DNA from 3 places in the Alteromonas sp. MmMcT2-2 genome. Region 1 is predicted to be linked to each of the others. Evidence: predicted binding sites of a transcription regulator. Region 1 holds the regulator's gene; each other region holds the start of a gene.
The links. Region 1 encodes FliA, which starts transcription of late flagellar genes. Its sites were predicted from a motif close to CTAAAGNTNNNNNNNNNNNNGCCGATA; they were not measured.
Positions count from the first base shown of each region.

Region 2: flgM (flagellar biosynthesis anti-sigma factor FlgM) is a predicted target of FliA. The motif match lies at 3,127-3,153, and genes of this name have one in related genera.
Region 3: MHM99_RS20400 (flagellin) is a predicted target of FliA. The motif match lies at 2,873-2,899, and genes of this name have one in related genera.

Region 1 is NZ_JAKRFA010000007.1:99,662-104,608, reverse strand. Features, by position in the region: gene MHM99_RS06435 (MinD/ParA family protein) at 1-802, shown strand, start outside; gene MHM99_RS06430 (RNA polymerase sigma factor FliA) at 799-1,530, shown strand; gene cheY (chemotaxis response regulator CheY) at 1,567-1,950, shown strand; gene MHM99_RS06420 (protein phosphatase CheZ) at 1,985-2,740, shown strand; gene MHM99_RS06415 (chemotaxis protein CheA) at 2,753-4,947, shown strand, end outside.
Region 2 is NZ_JAKRFA010000024.1:40,924-45,870, forward strand. Features, by position in the region: gene MHM99_RS14105 (flagellar assembly protein T N-terminal domain-containing protein) at 156-1,337, opposite strand; gene MHM99_RS14110 (LPP20 family lipoprotein) at 1,658-2,143, shown strand; gene flgN (flagellar export chaperone FlgN) at 2,290-2,721, opposite strand; gene flgM (flagellar biosynthesis anti-sigma factor FlgM) at 2,761-3,090, opposite strand; gene flgA (flagellar basal body P-ring formation chaperone FlgA) at 3,193-3,909, opposite strand; gene MHM99_RS14130 (chemotaxis protein CheV) at 4,188-4,947, shown strand, end outside.
Region 3 is NZ_JAKRFA010000081.1:715-5,661, forward strand. Features, by position in the region: partial or broken gene MHM99_RS20390 (flagellin) at 96-807, shown strand; gene MHM99_RS20395 (flagellin) at 1,498-2,322, shown strand; gene MHM99_RS20400 (flagellin) at 3,025-3,738, shown strand; gene MHM99_RS20405 (flagellar protein FlaG) at 3,833-4,300, shown strand; gene fliD (flagellar filament capping protein FliD) at 4,314-4,947, shown strand, end outside.

The DNA.
Region 1 (4,947 bases):
CGTCACCGGTGGCAAAGGTGGCGTAGGTAAAACAAACATTACATTGAACACCGCTATCGCCATGGCGAAGCAAGGTAAACGTGTAATGGTTCTCGATGCGGACCTCGGTCTTGCTAACGTAGACGTTATGTTAGGTTTGCGTGTTGAGAAAAACTTATCCCACGTGCTTTCCGGCGAATGTACACTTGATGAAGTATTAGTGACCGGTCCGCACGGAATAAAGATTGCCCCTGCCACATCAGGTACGCAGTCGATGGCAGAATTGTCGCCAACGCAACACGCGGGCCTAATTCGTGCATTTAGTGAGCTACGCTCGCAAATTGACGTACTTATCGTTGATACAGCGGCAGGTATTTCAGACATGGTGTTGAGCTTTTCAAAAGCCTCACAAGACATCATGGTCGTTGTGTGTGACGAGCCTACTTCATTGACAGATGCGTATGCATTGATAAAAATTCTGAATAGAGAGCACGGTGTTTTCCGCTTCAAAGTTGTGGCTAATATGGTGCGCGACGTGCGAGAAGGCCAAGAGCTATTTAGTAAATTAAGCAAAGTGACAGGGCGTTTTTTAGATGTTGCACTAGAATTAGTGGCGACTGTACCGTTTGACGAGAACATTCGTAAAGCAGTGCGTAAACAAACAGCCATTGTCGATGCTTACCCAGGTTCACCGGCAGCCGTTGCAATAACACAGTTGGCAAGTAAAGCCTTAACATGGCCTATTCCAGCGCAGCCAGGTGGCCATTTAGAGTTTTTCATTGAACAATTAGTCGCAGAAAAAGCCGTAGGAAGTCAGCGTTGAACAGCAAGGCAGCCGCGTATCAACAACAAACCGATAAAGCGCAGTTAGTCGAAAGACATGCGCCATTGGTTAAGCGTATAGCGCATCACTTGATAGCGCGATTGCCTGCTAGTGTTCTTGTAAACGATTTAATTCAATCAGGCATGATTGGATTATTAGAAGCCGCGCGAAACTTTGATGGTTCAAAAGGAGCCAGCTTTGAAACGTTTGCCGGTATTCGCATTCGCGGTGCTATGCTAGATGAAATTCGCAAAGGGGATTGGACACCGCGTTCAGTCCACCGAAATGGCCGAGCGATCACTGAAGCAATTTCGCAAGTAGAAAGCGAAACAGGCCGAGATGCTAGAGATTCTGATATTGCTGATAAGCTTAATGTAAGCTTGCAGGACTATCACCAAATGCTTAATGAAGTAAATGCCGGAAAGCTGGTAGGTATTGAAGATTTAGGTGTGTCAGAAGATGTTATTTCGACAGAGCAAAATCGAGGTAGCGACGCACCACTGGAAGATTTGATGCAAGGCGCTTTCCAAAAAGCGCTTGCCCATGCAATTACGACATTACCTGAAAGAGAAGCGATTGTACTTTCGCTGTATTATGATGAAGAGCTGAACCTAAGAGAAATTGGTGAGGTTCTTGATGTAAGTGAATCGAGAGTCAGTCAAATTCACAGTCAGGCCATGTTAAAACTCAAATCACGAATGAAGTCGTGGCAAGCTGACGAAGAATAGAAATTAATAACAATTAACCCCTCACTGGAGGCTATTTTGGACAAAAGCATGAAAATTCTCGTGGTCGATGATTTTTCTACCATGAGACGTATCATCAAAAACCTACTTAAAGATTTGGGTTTTTCCAACATCCAGGAAGCGGATGACGGAAGTACTGCATTGCCTATGTTGCAGCAAGGTGATTTCGATTTCGTAGTTACCGATTGGAACATGCCTGGAATGCAGGGTATTGACTTGCTTCGCGCGATTAGAGCCGATGACAAGCTCAAGCACCTACCAGTACTTATGGTTACTGCTGAAGCGAAGAAAGAGCAAATTGTTGCCGCCGCGCAAGCAGGTGTTAATGGCTACGTTGTTAAGCCGTTCACTGCAGCAACACTTAAAGAAAAATTAGATAAAATATTCGAACGTTTAGGTTGATCCAGACGCTCACCAGAGAAATGAGGTTTACTGGATGTCAACGAATGTAAACGTTCCAATTTCGTTGGAAGAAGCAAAACAGCTTGTCACCTACCTTGAAGAGGGTGACAACGCTTCAGCCAATGCCCTACTAGAAGCGGCCTCAATGAAAGAAAACGTTGAGTTATTTGCTGAAGTAGGGAAACTGACGCGTCAGCTCCATGACGCGCTGAATAATTTCCAAATAGACGACCGCATTAAAAATCTCGCGACCGATGATATTCCCGATGCACAATCCCGCCTAACCTACGTAATTGAAGAAACTGAAAAAGCTGCTAATACTACTATGGATGCCGTTGAAGCGAGCATGCCTATAGCTGAAATGCTGTCGGCGCGCATCGAAAAGGTTATGCCTGAGTGGAAGAAGCTGATGAATCGCCAAATAGAGTTGGGTGAATTCAAGGCTTTATGCGCAGACTTAGACGAATTGTTGGAAGAAGGTTCGGCACAGTCAGCTAAACTTACACAGTTACTTACAGAAGTATTGATGGCTCAAGGTTATCAAGACTTAACTGGTCAGGTTATTCGCCGCGTTATCGACTTGGTTAAAGAAGTGGAAGACAGCTTAGTTAACATGCTTACCATGTTTGGTGAACGCGACGGTGCAGAACAAACTAAACCATCTAGCGTTAAGGCCGATAAGGTTGATGGTGTAGAGGCAGAAGGCCCTATCATTGATGCCGATAAGCGCGACGACGTCGTGTCAGGCCAAGATGATGTAGATGATCTTCTGTCTAGCTTAGGTTTTTAGGGGAGCGGGCGCATGTCGTTTGATGTTGACGAGGATATATTACAGGACTTTCTAGTTGAGGCTGGAGAGATACTTGAACAATTACAAGAACAGCTCGTTGATCTTGAGAACAATCCTGAAGATGCGGATTTGCTAAATGCAATTTTCCGTGGTTATCACACAGTTAAAGGGGGAGCAGGGTTCCTGTCTCTTACCGAGTTAGTAGAAATTTGTCACGGTGCGGAAAACGTCTTTGACGTAATGCGTAACGGTCAACGAACACTAACCCCTGAACTGATGGATATTATTCTGCAAGCCACAGATGTGGTGGTTGAAATGTTTGAACGAGTGAAAGCTCGGGATCCATTAGAGCCAGCAGATGCACACCTAGTAGACTTATTACACAAACTAAGTCGCCCGGAATCTCCAGATGAGAATATTTTTGGTGAACAAAGCGCGCCGGCGTCAGAACCTGAGCCCGCGATTGAAGAGCCAGAATTAGTTGTTGAAGAGCCTACTGCACAGGCCCCAAGTTCTGGTGATAGCGGCGGTATTGACGAAATCACTGAAGATGAGTTTGAAGCGCTGCTTGATGAGCTTCATGGCTCTGGGGCACCAGGACAGTCCTCAGCGGCTAAAAGCGAACCTGCAAAGGCTGCTGCACCTGCTGCCGCTAGTGATAACGACGATATCACCGACGAAGAATTTGAAGCGCTGCTCGATGATTTACATGGCAAAGGCAAGTTTGGTGGTGAAGAAGCTGCGCCAAAGGCAAATACACCAGCTCCAGCACCAGTTACGCCGAGTGCAGCTGGTGATGAAGAAATCACCGATGACGAATTTGAAGCACTGCTTGACCAACTACATGGCTCAGGGCAAGGGCCTACCAAGCAGGGAGCCGTTTCAAAGGCGCCAGAGCCTCCTGTAGATAAGGCAGCAACAGAAGCGGTTCAAAAAGCGAAACAAGCAGCGCCAGCTGCGCCAAAATCGACGCCTGCTCCTAGCGCCGCAGCGCCAGCTAAAGCAAGCGCACCTGCTGCACCAAAAGCAGCGCCTAAAAAAGATGAGAAGAAGGCGGCACCAGCTGCGCCTCCTGCTGAGACTACAGTACGTGTAGATACCAAGCGCCTTGACCAAATTATGAACATGGTGGGTGAACTCGTACTAGTGAGAAACAGGCTAATAAGCTTGGGTATCAACAGTAACGACGAAAGCATGTCCAAAGCCATTGCCAACTTAGATGTGGTAACGGGCGACTTGCAAGGTGCGGTAATGAAAACCCGCATGCAACCTATCAAGAAGGTGTTTGGTCGTTTCCCTCGCGTTGTTCGAGACCTCGCTAGAAGCTTGAAGAAAGAAATAACCCTTGAGCTTGTGGGTGAGGAAACTGATTTAGATAAAAACCTGGTTGAAGCACTGGCCGATCCACTTGTGCATTTGGTGAGAAACTCCGTCGACCATGGTATTGAAATGCCTGATGATCGTGCTGCAGCGGGTAAACCGCGTATGGGTACAGTTCAGCTATCGGCATCTCAAGAAGGCGATCATATTCTTCTAACCATCGAAGATGATGGTAAAGGAATGGATCCTGAAAAGCTTAAAGAAATTGCTATTAGTCGCGGTGTACTAGACGCAGACGCAGCTGCACGGATGTCGGATGTTGAAGCGTTTAACTTGATATTCGCGCCAGGGTTCTCAACCAAAACAGAAATTAGTGATATTTCTGGTCGCGGTGTGGGCATGGACGTGGTTAAGACCAAAATTAACCAACTTAACGGCACCGTGAACATAGATTCACAGCTAGGAAAAGGCACGCGACTGGATATCAAAGTTCCGCTAACGCTAGCCATTCTTCCGACGCTAATGATTGTTGTAGGAAAACAAACCTTTGCGTTACCATTAGGTGCGGTGAACGAAATAATAAATATGGACATCAAAAAGACCAACACGGTCGATGGCCAGCTAACAATGATAGTTCGTTCAAAAGCAATTCCGTTGTTCTTCCTTGGTGAATGGTTGATTCGAGGTCCCAAAAACATCGATAGAGAAAAGGGACACGTTGTTGTAGTGCAAATTGGTACACAACAAGTAGGATTCGTAGTAGACGCGCTAATAGGCCAAGAAGAAGTGGTTATTAAACCTCTTGATGCATTATTGCAAGGCACGCCTGGTATGGCGGGAGCCACGATTACATCAGACGGTGGAATTGCACTAATTTTAGATATTCC
Region 2 (4,947 bases), on a different contig from region 1:
AAAAACGAATTGAAGCAAAATATTATAGATACGCTTTATTCAATGCTTGAAGTAATTGATATTCGATACCTTTCCAAAGGCAATTAATTCACTTAGATGACGAAAGTACTATATAAACTGGGAACTCTAAACTGTTTAAGGCAGATCGAGAAAGACTATTTTTTTACTACAAAATCGTGTTCTTGAATGTTTGCGATAATTCCTGCACCTTCGTTTACTACTAGAGACGAATTACCGTAGGCACTACTCACTACAAATTTGCCAGGATATAGCGAGTACTGTAAGTATTTACGGCCACGGTTATCGACAATCTCTTTAGCTTGATAAAGGTATAGTTCATCTTTTTCAGAAATGCCATTGTCTCTGCCTAACGATACAGAAATTTTATCGCCGGCAACATTAATCACTCTGCCTGTCATTGGCTGGCATGCAGTGGCTTCTTTTATGTCTTCAATCGCTTCTGCTATTGTCGCGTTGACGGTTTGCCCATAAAGCGACTGCCAAAATTTCGTCGAAAACTCATCAACATCTTCGAATCTGTCGAATGTCCATTCTCCTTGGTTCTGATAAGACTTAGTCAACAACAGGCCTCCATTAATGCCGTCATAGACTTGAATGGTCATAGCAAAGGAGCGTCGAGAAGTACCTTCACGCCACGGTGTAAAAACCGAAGCCTCTTCCCGTGTCACGCTTAAATCATCTATTATGCCCACCAGCACAAATTGAGTATTACTTTGCGCTGAAAGCGTGCGTACATTTTGGTCAGTATATCGACTGTCAAATTTTGCAGTATGTGGCGCGATATAGATAATATCTAGGTTTTCAGTTTTATTTCGCATGGCCTGCGCTAGCTGCTGGGTGAATGAAGCATCGAAATTGGGAATATTACCCTGTGTTAGTTGTGCTCTGTTACGTACCCTGAAATGTGTGGTAGCGAAATGTTTTTGGTCATTTTGTGCGGCACACACTTTTTCTCTTGGAAAAATATCAGCGCGAATACTTACCGTAATCACATCGTCGCTATAAACTTCATCAACTAGTTCCAGTTGTTCAACTTCGCCGGTAGAGCGAATGGTCATCTCTTCATTTTTAAGAAGACCATTTGTAAGCTTGGCGACACTATGAACTGATGCGCCTGCAAAAAGCATGGCTTGCTTAAGTGCCTCTTGGGTAGCCGCATGTCTGGCAGTTTCCTTATCACCATTTCGCACCACAGCCTGTCCTATAGCCTCGTACCACACGGCATTTGCTTGCCCAACGAAAAATGCAAACAGGCAAGTTACCGCCACGACAGCATTTAAAATAGTTACCAGCGTTGTTTTGCTAATATGTCGCACCGCACACCTCTGGAGGTTTTTGTCTAACTGCGCTATGCAAAGCGCCCGGTTTATAAGGCTAAGCATGCGAAAAGAGTGCCAGTTGATGTGGTTTCGTCGCCATTAAATCAATCGGGCGCATATCTTGCACATATCTTGCAACGCGTATCTTGCTAAAGGTTTGTAAAAAGCGTCAGTTTAGAGTAAAAAGCGTCAGTTTAGATATGTCAAAATCTGCTACCGCGAGTATGGCAGTATCTCGTAGTTACAAGGCGGCCACCGACGAGAGCAGCGTAACTACACATTTAATTTTATTAATAATGTAATTTGGAAATGAAACTATGTGCTTGAAAAAAATACATAAATCAAAATCGCTGCTGCTGTCTTGCTTTCTTGGTTTAGCAATAAGCACTGGTGGATGCGGCATTATTGATAAACACGTTGAGTGGGAAACAATAGAACCAGAAAGCTATCCCGTGCTCAAGGCGGTAGGCTATGCGCCGATTTCTTCTCAGCATGGCGAAAGCGACAGCATGAAGCTTATAATGGCGATGAAAGCGTCAAAATTAGATGCATACCGAGAGCTCACTGAACAAGTCTATGGTCAAAAAATTGAAGGCAATCAGTCTCTGTCTCACTTGGTTATAGATAGCGAAACATTGCGAGCATCTGTAGAGGGGGTCATTAGAGGCGCTGAAGTCGTAAAAGCCTATCCGGTAGGTGAAGATACATACGTCACCGAACTCGCTTTAGATATGCAGCAGGTTTACGATATATATCTGTCGACCGCAAAACCGCGCCGAGTAAAGGATGTTAAGTATTATTAAACGATAGCGAAAGGGGTGTTTGCGCAAGTGGCTGTATCGTGAAGTCTTAAAACATGCGCAAATACACAGAGGTATAATTTACTTTTACCGGTTAAGGCTTAATGGTTAAAGCTCGCTGAGTGAGGTTTACTGAAATCGCAAAAAAATTAGGCGCTCACTCCCGACCCTAAAGTCCCGCCTTTCGGCTTTCCTTTTTTGTCATAGGTGAGCGATTCTTTGGCACGAACTTCCATCATCAAGTTACGTAAGTGTGTGAGGCGTAGCTGTCCTTGCTCTACGGCTTTTTGATTGACCTGCGTGCGGTATTTGCAATCGTCCAGAAGTTTCTTTGCATTAGCCATTAATGCATCATCTTCTTCTGACATTGAGCCTTGATCGCTAATTGTGCGCTCAATGCTTCCATCGAGAGCCTGAATAGACGTTAACAGTGCTGTCTTTTCGTCTAACAAATTCATTAAAGATTCGGCGTCTCGCGAACTGATAAGTTGCAATTCTTTTTCAAGCAATACGGCAAGTGAAGACAGTTGCTCCACTTGCTTTATTAGTGCTTGTGTCAATTGGCTTGCTTGTTCAGTCACGTTAGCTCTCTTCTGGTTAGTTACGAGTTTTGTCGCTCACTATTTAGCGCCAAAAATCTCACCTTCTAGTTTTGCAATCTTGTTGGCAAGCACTTCAGGATTAACTTTATACTCGCCACTTTGAATCGCTCGCTTAAGGCGATCGACTTTATCTTGGTTCACAGGCGCTTCCGAACCTTTCTTCTGAACCTGGTTGAGCTGCTGAGCAGATTGCGTCAACGATACAGAATCCTGACGCGGAACTGATGCGGTTTGCGCAGCCTGTGTTGATGCCTGCTGTGGAGATTGCTGCGTTTGGTTTTGCTGCGCAACCTTTCCATTATCAACGGGTGTTTTCGGTAACCCATTGTTTATATTGTTAATTGCCATAATTAGTCCTCACTACTTTTTCGCCTCTGTAAAGTGTATCGGCCTTTTGGCTAATTTCTTTAGCTAAATTGTGAACAAAAAAGTAGGTATTCGCTACCTCGTTTATAAGTGTATCACGACTTCTTCAGGGCTTGCGACTCTTGCTATCACCGCCTTTTGGCTACTGGCATTAATTACCTTAATATTGTCACCAACGACACCGTCTTGCTGAGCGATTCCGGCTGTTTTCACTTCCATACCTGCTACCTCAGCAGTTATGGTAATTCTGTCGCCTTTGCACACAAAGCATAGCATATTTGACTGTATAGCTTGTCCGTCAGTCACTCGGCGTTTTATTCTAGCCCCAATAAGCGCTTCTAGCTCAGTAAATGCGGTATGGCGTAATCGTCTTACATCAACTTTTGCCAGAGACAGATTCGATGATGTCAGTACGGTTCCTGGACTTATTGCGCCTTGAGTGACAACAATTTCTTTGGTACGCGTTACTTGCCCGCTGGTAAAAAGGTACCATTCATTGTTTCTGCAGCTCACTCTAACTGAAATATACGATTGGCTCAGCGCTTCTTGCGACGCATTGTATTCGAACCCAGTTGGGCAGTCAGGAATATTTATCCTATCGTCTATCTTCACAATAGATACATCAATGCTAGTATCCTGCGTATTATCAGCAAGTTGATTTATTAGGTATTGTTTTGCACCTTCTTCAACCTGTTTGTGATTGGTTTGTGTCGCCAAGCAGTTCATAGAAAGCACACTGAAAACGGTCAATGACAGTAATCGTGTGAATGTAAGGCGCGTTTTGGCGTTCATATTTTTCATCATGACTTTTCGTGTTCAGTTTACAAGTTATTGACTATGCTTAATACGGCCGGTTTGCTTAGTGCAAATAAATAACAGCCAAAGTAAATCCATAAGGTTTACAAGCACGAGCGTCAACGCAGGATCATTTATTAAGTTAAGGTATAAACCCTTACTACAGACTGAAAAATGCTATTTAGTGTCATTTTTCTGTCGTTTGACCTGCAAAAATTTAGTGATATTGTCTATCTTTATCATAAGAGGCAATGATCATGCCCAGTATTACTTAGAGGTGACCTATGTCGGGGATTTTAGATTCAGTAAACCAGCGCACGCAGCTTGTTGGGCAGAATCGCTTAGAGTTGCTGCTGTTTAGACTGAACGGCCGCCAACGCTTTGGAATTAACGTTTTTAAAGTGCGGGAAGTGCTTCAGTGTCCTCCGCTAACAGCAATGCCGAAATTAAACCCGTTGGTTCGTGGTGTGGCGCACATCCGTGGTCAAACCATATCGGTCATTGATTTAAGTATGGCAACACGCGGCCGTAAAATTGAAGATCTCTCTAATGCCTTTATTGTCATTGCGGAATATAACCGTTCAGTTCAGGGCTTTTTGGTGGGTGCCGTAGAGCGTATTATCAACACCAATTGGGATGCGATCATGCCGCCACCTCAAGGCACCGGCAGAGCAAGCTATTTAACGGCGGTGACTGAAGTTGAAAATGAACTTATTGAAATTCTAGACGTTGAGAAAATTTTAAATGAAATTTCTCCGTTGAATGCCGAAGTAAGTTCAGAGGTGGCAGAAGGTCTGACAACCGAAGGCCAAGAAAACAAAATTATCTTTATTGCAGATGACTCTGCGGTAGCGCGAAACCAAGTTAAAAAGGCGCTTACTTCACTGGGTCTTGAGATTGAGCTCGCTAAAAACGGTCTTGAAGCCTTAAATAGATTGAAAGAAATTGCGGAAGAGTACGGCGATGTAACGAACCGTGTAGGCGTGCTGGTCTCAGATATCGAGATGCCTGAAATGGACGGCTATACACTAACCGCCGAAATTA
Region 3 (4,947 bases), on a different contig from region 1:
ATCAATTACCCCTCAGGTTTTGATGACTACTTATACTAAAATTTCGGTTAGCCCGATTGCCAGCCGTCGCTGGATCAAAATGTAGGAGAGACAACATGTCTTTATTTGTCAACACCAACGTATCTTCATTGAATGCCCAGCGTCAGCTTTTTGATGTTGGAAATTCACTAAGTACTTCTTTTGAACGCCTATCTTCAGGCTTCCGCATCAACAGTGCTGCCGATGATGCTGCAGGCCTGCAAATTTCAGATCGTTTAACTTCACAAATTCAAGGGTTAGATCAGGCGAGACGAAATGCTAACGATGGTATTTCAGTTGCACAAACTGCGGAAGGTGCGTTACAAGAGACCACGAATGCACTTCAGCGTATCCGTACTCTTGCCGTTCAGGCACAAAATGGGATCAATAGCACTGCTGACAGAGTGGCTTTGAATGAAGAAGTCACCGCACTTAAAGATGAAATCACACGGATCAGCACAGATACTGAGTTTGGTGGTTTAACGATACTGAGTGGAAGTTTCAACGCTAGTTTCTTAGTTGGTGCCAATGAAAATCAGACAATTGATGTGGCAATCGGAGGAGGTACTGGTTTTAGTGCCGCTAACCTATCGTTGGCAGCCGATGTAACACCGAAATCTTAGCAATATATCAGAGAATGTGTCTGCAGCACGTGCACAAATAAGAGATACCGATTTTGCTGCTGAGACCGCTAACTTAACCAGAAACCAGATCATTCAGCAAGCGAGCACAACCGTGCTGTCTCAGGCTAACCAGAGACCTCAAGCGGCGCTATCACTTCTAGGTTAACAATCCCCATAAGTCATGCTAGGAGGTAGTGCTCTAGCAAAAGAAGGTCAGTAGTATGTACTGGCCTTTTTCTATAAGTTATCGATTATACTGATAGCCCGACATAGTCGGCCATATTAATAAGATGTGGGTATTCGTCGCTTCTCCCCCCAAAACCACATCGACTCCAGCTCCCAACCCTGTCTAAGTAAAAAAGTGTATTTTTTTATAAAAAAAGCTCAAGCAATCTCACTTGTCGGACGATAACTATCACAAAGGGGAGATAAAGTTACATATTTCTTATCAAGGTTCAAAAGATAAGGTTAATGTTTATTTTTCTACTTCTTTTTATTACTTTTTTGATTTTTTATTTTCGTTAAAAAACAAATGTTTAAGGTTTTATGTTTTTCAGTATAAGAACATCTAAAGTAATTTTTTGAAAAGCCGATGAATAAAAAGAGTCGATGATTCGCGCTAAGTCTGCTAACTGGCGAGAGTGAAGCCAGGAGGTAGTGAGAGGTTTGATGTCTGAGTACACAAACTCACCAGCTAGCAAAGAGAATAATATTCTCTTTTTAGCAAGCTCTATTGGTAGTGTGCCAATAGAACGTCAGAATATTCTGACATTAAATTTGAAGCATGAATCATACCAAAAAGATTGCGCAAAATAATAATAATAGCGTTAATATTTTAAATAGTTAGGAGAAGAAAATGAGTCTGTTCGTAAATACTAATGTTTCGTCACTAAACGCACAGCGTCAATTGTTTACATCAGGGAATAACTTAAGTACGGCGTTTGAAAGACTGTCATCAGGTTTTCGTATTAATAGTGCAGCAGACGATGCCGCTGGTTTACAAATTTCTGATAGACTTACTTCGCAAATACAGGGGCTGGATCAGGCACAGCGTAATGCTAATGATGGCATATCCCTCGCACAAACGGCTGAGGGCGCATTACAAGAAACTACTAACGCACTTCAACGCATTCGTACTTTGGCTATTCAAGCGCAAAATGGCATTAATAATACTGCTGATAGAGTTGCTTTGAATCAGGAAGTAACTGCACTCAAAGATGAGATTACGCGGATTAGCACAGATACCGAGTTTGGTGGTTTAACGATACTAAGTGGAAGTTTCAATGCTACTTTCTTAGTCGGTGCCAATGAAAATCAGACAATTGACGTTGGTATTGGGGGAGGAACTGGTTTTAGTGCAGCTAATCTATCGTTGACAGACGATGTAACAACATCCGCTGGTGCTAGTGCCCTTATGACGAACGTAGATAATGCTATATCTAGAATAGGTTCAACGAGAGCTGAATTAGGCGCGGTACAAAATAGGTTTCAATCTACAATAAGAAATTTGGCTAATATTTCGGAAAACGTTTCATCGGCAAGAGCGCGTATTAGAGACACTGACTTTGCCGCAGAAACGGCAGAATTGACCCGTAATCAGATATTACAACAAGCTACGACGACAATATTGTCTCAGGCTAATCAGCGTCCCCAAGCTGCATTATCTTTATTAGGCGGTTAATAAGGTAGGCATCTAAAATAATGAAAAGAAGTTGAGAGGTCGTTCCTAATTGAAAATGACGGCCATAAAGGCCGTCATCATACAAAATAGCCTACTAACATAAATCAGAAGTTTTGGTTGAGAGGCCAGCTCATCATAATAAATATTTGTTTGTAGACTTAAACAGAGTTTGCTCAATCTCCTAACTAGAGCAATTTGGCCGGGACATCATGTCTCGGTTTTTTTAATTGTTACCGAAATACCCTGCCAAACGAAAATTTAGTTGAGCATCAACCGCTTCAAATAGAATCTAGCAAAATACGCACCACTTCGACTTAAAATCGGTGGCGTAATATCATCTGCCCGTTCAAAAAAGCAAGTACCGATAATAGTGTAGGTATCTATTGTTGCTCTCTATAAAAAACACTCTATAAAAAACATACGTTAGCGTAAAGCCACACCTATCGAATCTTGAATGTGTTACTCGACTCATAATGAACATTTATTACTCGTAATAACCCCCTTAAAAATCAGTGAGGTAAGAGTTGATTAGAAAAATAACAAAAAAATGCTAAAGAAGTTGAGAGCGGTGTCGATAACATTGTTGAGGGGTAATTCGCTTTACTTTTAAACGGGAGTTGGGACGGAGTAGTGACCGAGTCAACTCAAACTGAAAGGATTTGACAACGCGAAGTCGTATGTCAGGTCGCCAGGAGGTAATTTATGTCTTTATTTGTAAATACTAATGCGTCGTCATTGAATGCACAGCGTCAGTTATTTGACGTGAGCAACTCGTTAAGTACATCGTTCGAGCGTCTTTCGTCAGGTTTCCGTATCAACAGTGCCGCAGATGATGCTGCGGGCTTGCAGATTTCGGATAGGCTTACATCGCAAATTCAAGGTTTAGATCAAGCTCGTCGTAATGCGAATGACGGAGTTTCTGTTGTGCAAACTGCGGAAGGTGCGTTACAAGAAACCACGAATGCACTTCAGCGCATTCGTACTTTGGCTGTTCAGGCACAAAATGGAATAAATAGCACCGCTGATAGAGCAGCTTTGAACGAAGAGGTGACTGCACTTAAAGACGAAATTACGCGCATTAGCACTGATACTGATTTTGGTGGCCGCACCTTATTGAGTGGGAGCTTCAGCTCTAGCTTCTTAGTTGGTGCCAATGAAAATCAGACAATTGATGTGGCAATCGGAGGAGGTACTGGTTTTAGTGCCGCTAACCTATCGTTGGCAGCCGATGTAACAATTCGAAATTTAGGAAATATTTCCGAAAACATCTCATCTGCAAGAGCGCAAATTAGAGACACCGATTTTGCATCAGAGACCGCCAACCTGACAAGAAATCAAATCATTCAGCAGGCGTCTCTTTCTGTATTAAGCCAGGCAAATCAGCGCCCGCAAGCCGCGTTATCTTTACTTGGTTAAGTTTACTTTCAGATAGTATACTTAAATATAAATGCAACGGGTGTTTACTACTATGTGGGCGCCCGTTTTGTTGTTTGAGTGAGGAGGTTGGTCGATGGATATTAAAAATATTCAAGATGGTCAGGCTATTGCTGCAGCTTTGTCGACTAGAGTTGAAGCTTCAGCTCAATCGCCACAAGTTCAGCAAAATGAAACAAGCGACAGTAATGAGCGCAGTTTACAATCGGTTTCTGAAAGTACTGATAATCAAGGAAACGTAATACAAAATTTGTCTCAAGTTCTTCAAGCTACGTCCGATATAGAGAACAGAGCAGGAAACGAAATGCAGTTGGATGATGCAATATCTCGCGTAGAATCATTTCTACAGGGTCAAAATCGCAACTTAACGTTTTCTATAGACGAAAATACTGAACGTTCGGTGGTTACTGTATTAGACTCTGATTCTGGTGATGTAATAAGGCAAATTCCTTCAGAGGAACTGCTTGTGCTTGCAGAACGTATCCAAGAATTACAGCAAGATGTCGGAAGCCGTGTCGGAGTGTTGATAAATAATCAGGTTTAATAAGAGGTGAAAGATGTCGATAAGTTCTTTAGGTGTAGGCTCGGGCCTAGCGCTCGATGATTTAGTACGACAACTCATTTCAGCTGAGAGGCAGCCTCGAGAAAATCGTCTTAATGCGAGAGAGCAAGCTGTAGACGCGGAAATTTCGGCATTGGGGCAGATTAAGTCTAAAGTGTCTGACTTTCAAAAGGCTGTTGATGAGCTTCGCAGTGGCAGCAGTTTAAATAGTCGTGAGCCAACCATAACTAATCCCTCTGACGATGATGATGTTTTGTCCGCTGATGCGTCAAACTCTGCATTACGCGGGTCGTATGAAATCGTCGTTCAGCAACTAGCCTCGGGCAGTAGAATTACAACTGATGCTGGCGCTTTTACATCAAGTTCAGATGCGCTGCTATCTTCAGGAACCGGGTCTCTTACGTTTAGTATAGGTGCTGACGATAGCTTCACAATTAACGTTGATGACACAACCACTCTTACAGAGCTTCGAGAACTGATTAACAATTCAGAGGATAATTTTGGCGTAACGGCAAACATCATTGAGACAGGTACTGGTGATGGGCCGCGTTTAGTCATATTGTCCGATAAAGTGGGTGATGGTAATAATTTGGTCATAACCAATGACAGCGGAAATGCCGAGTTAGATC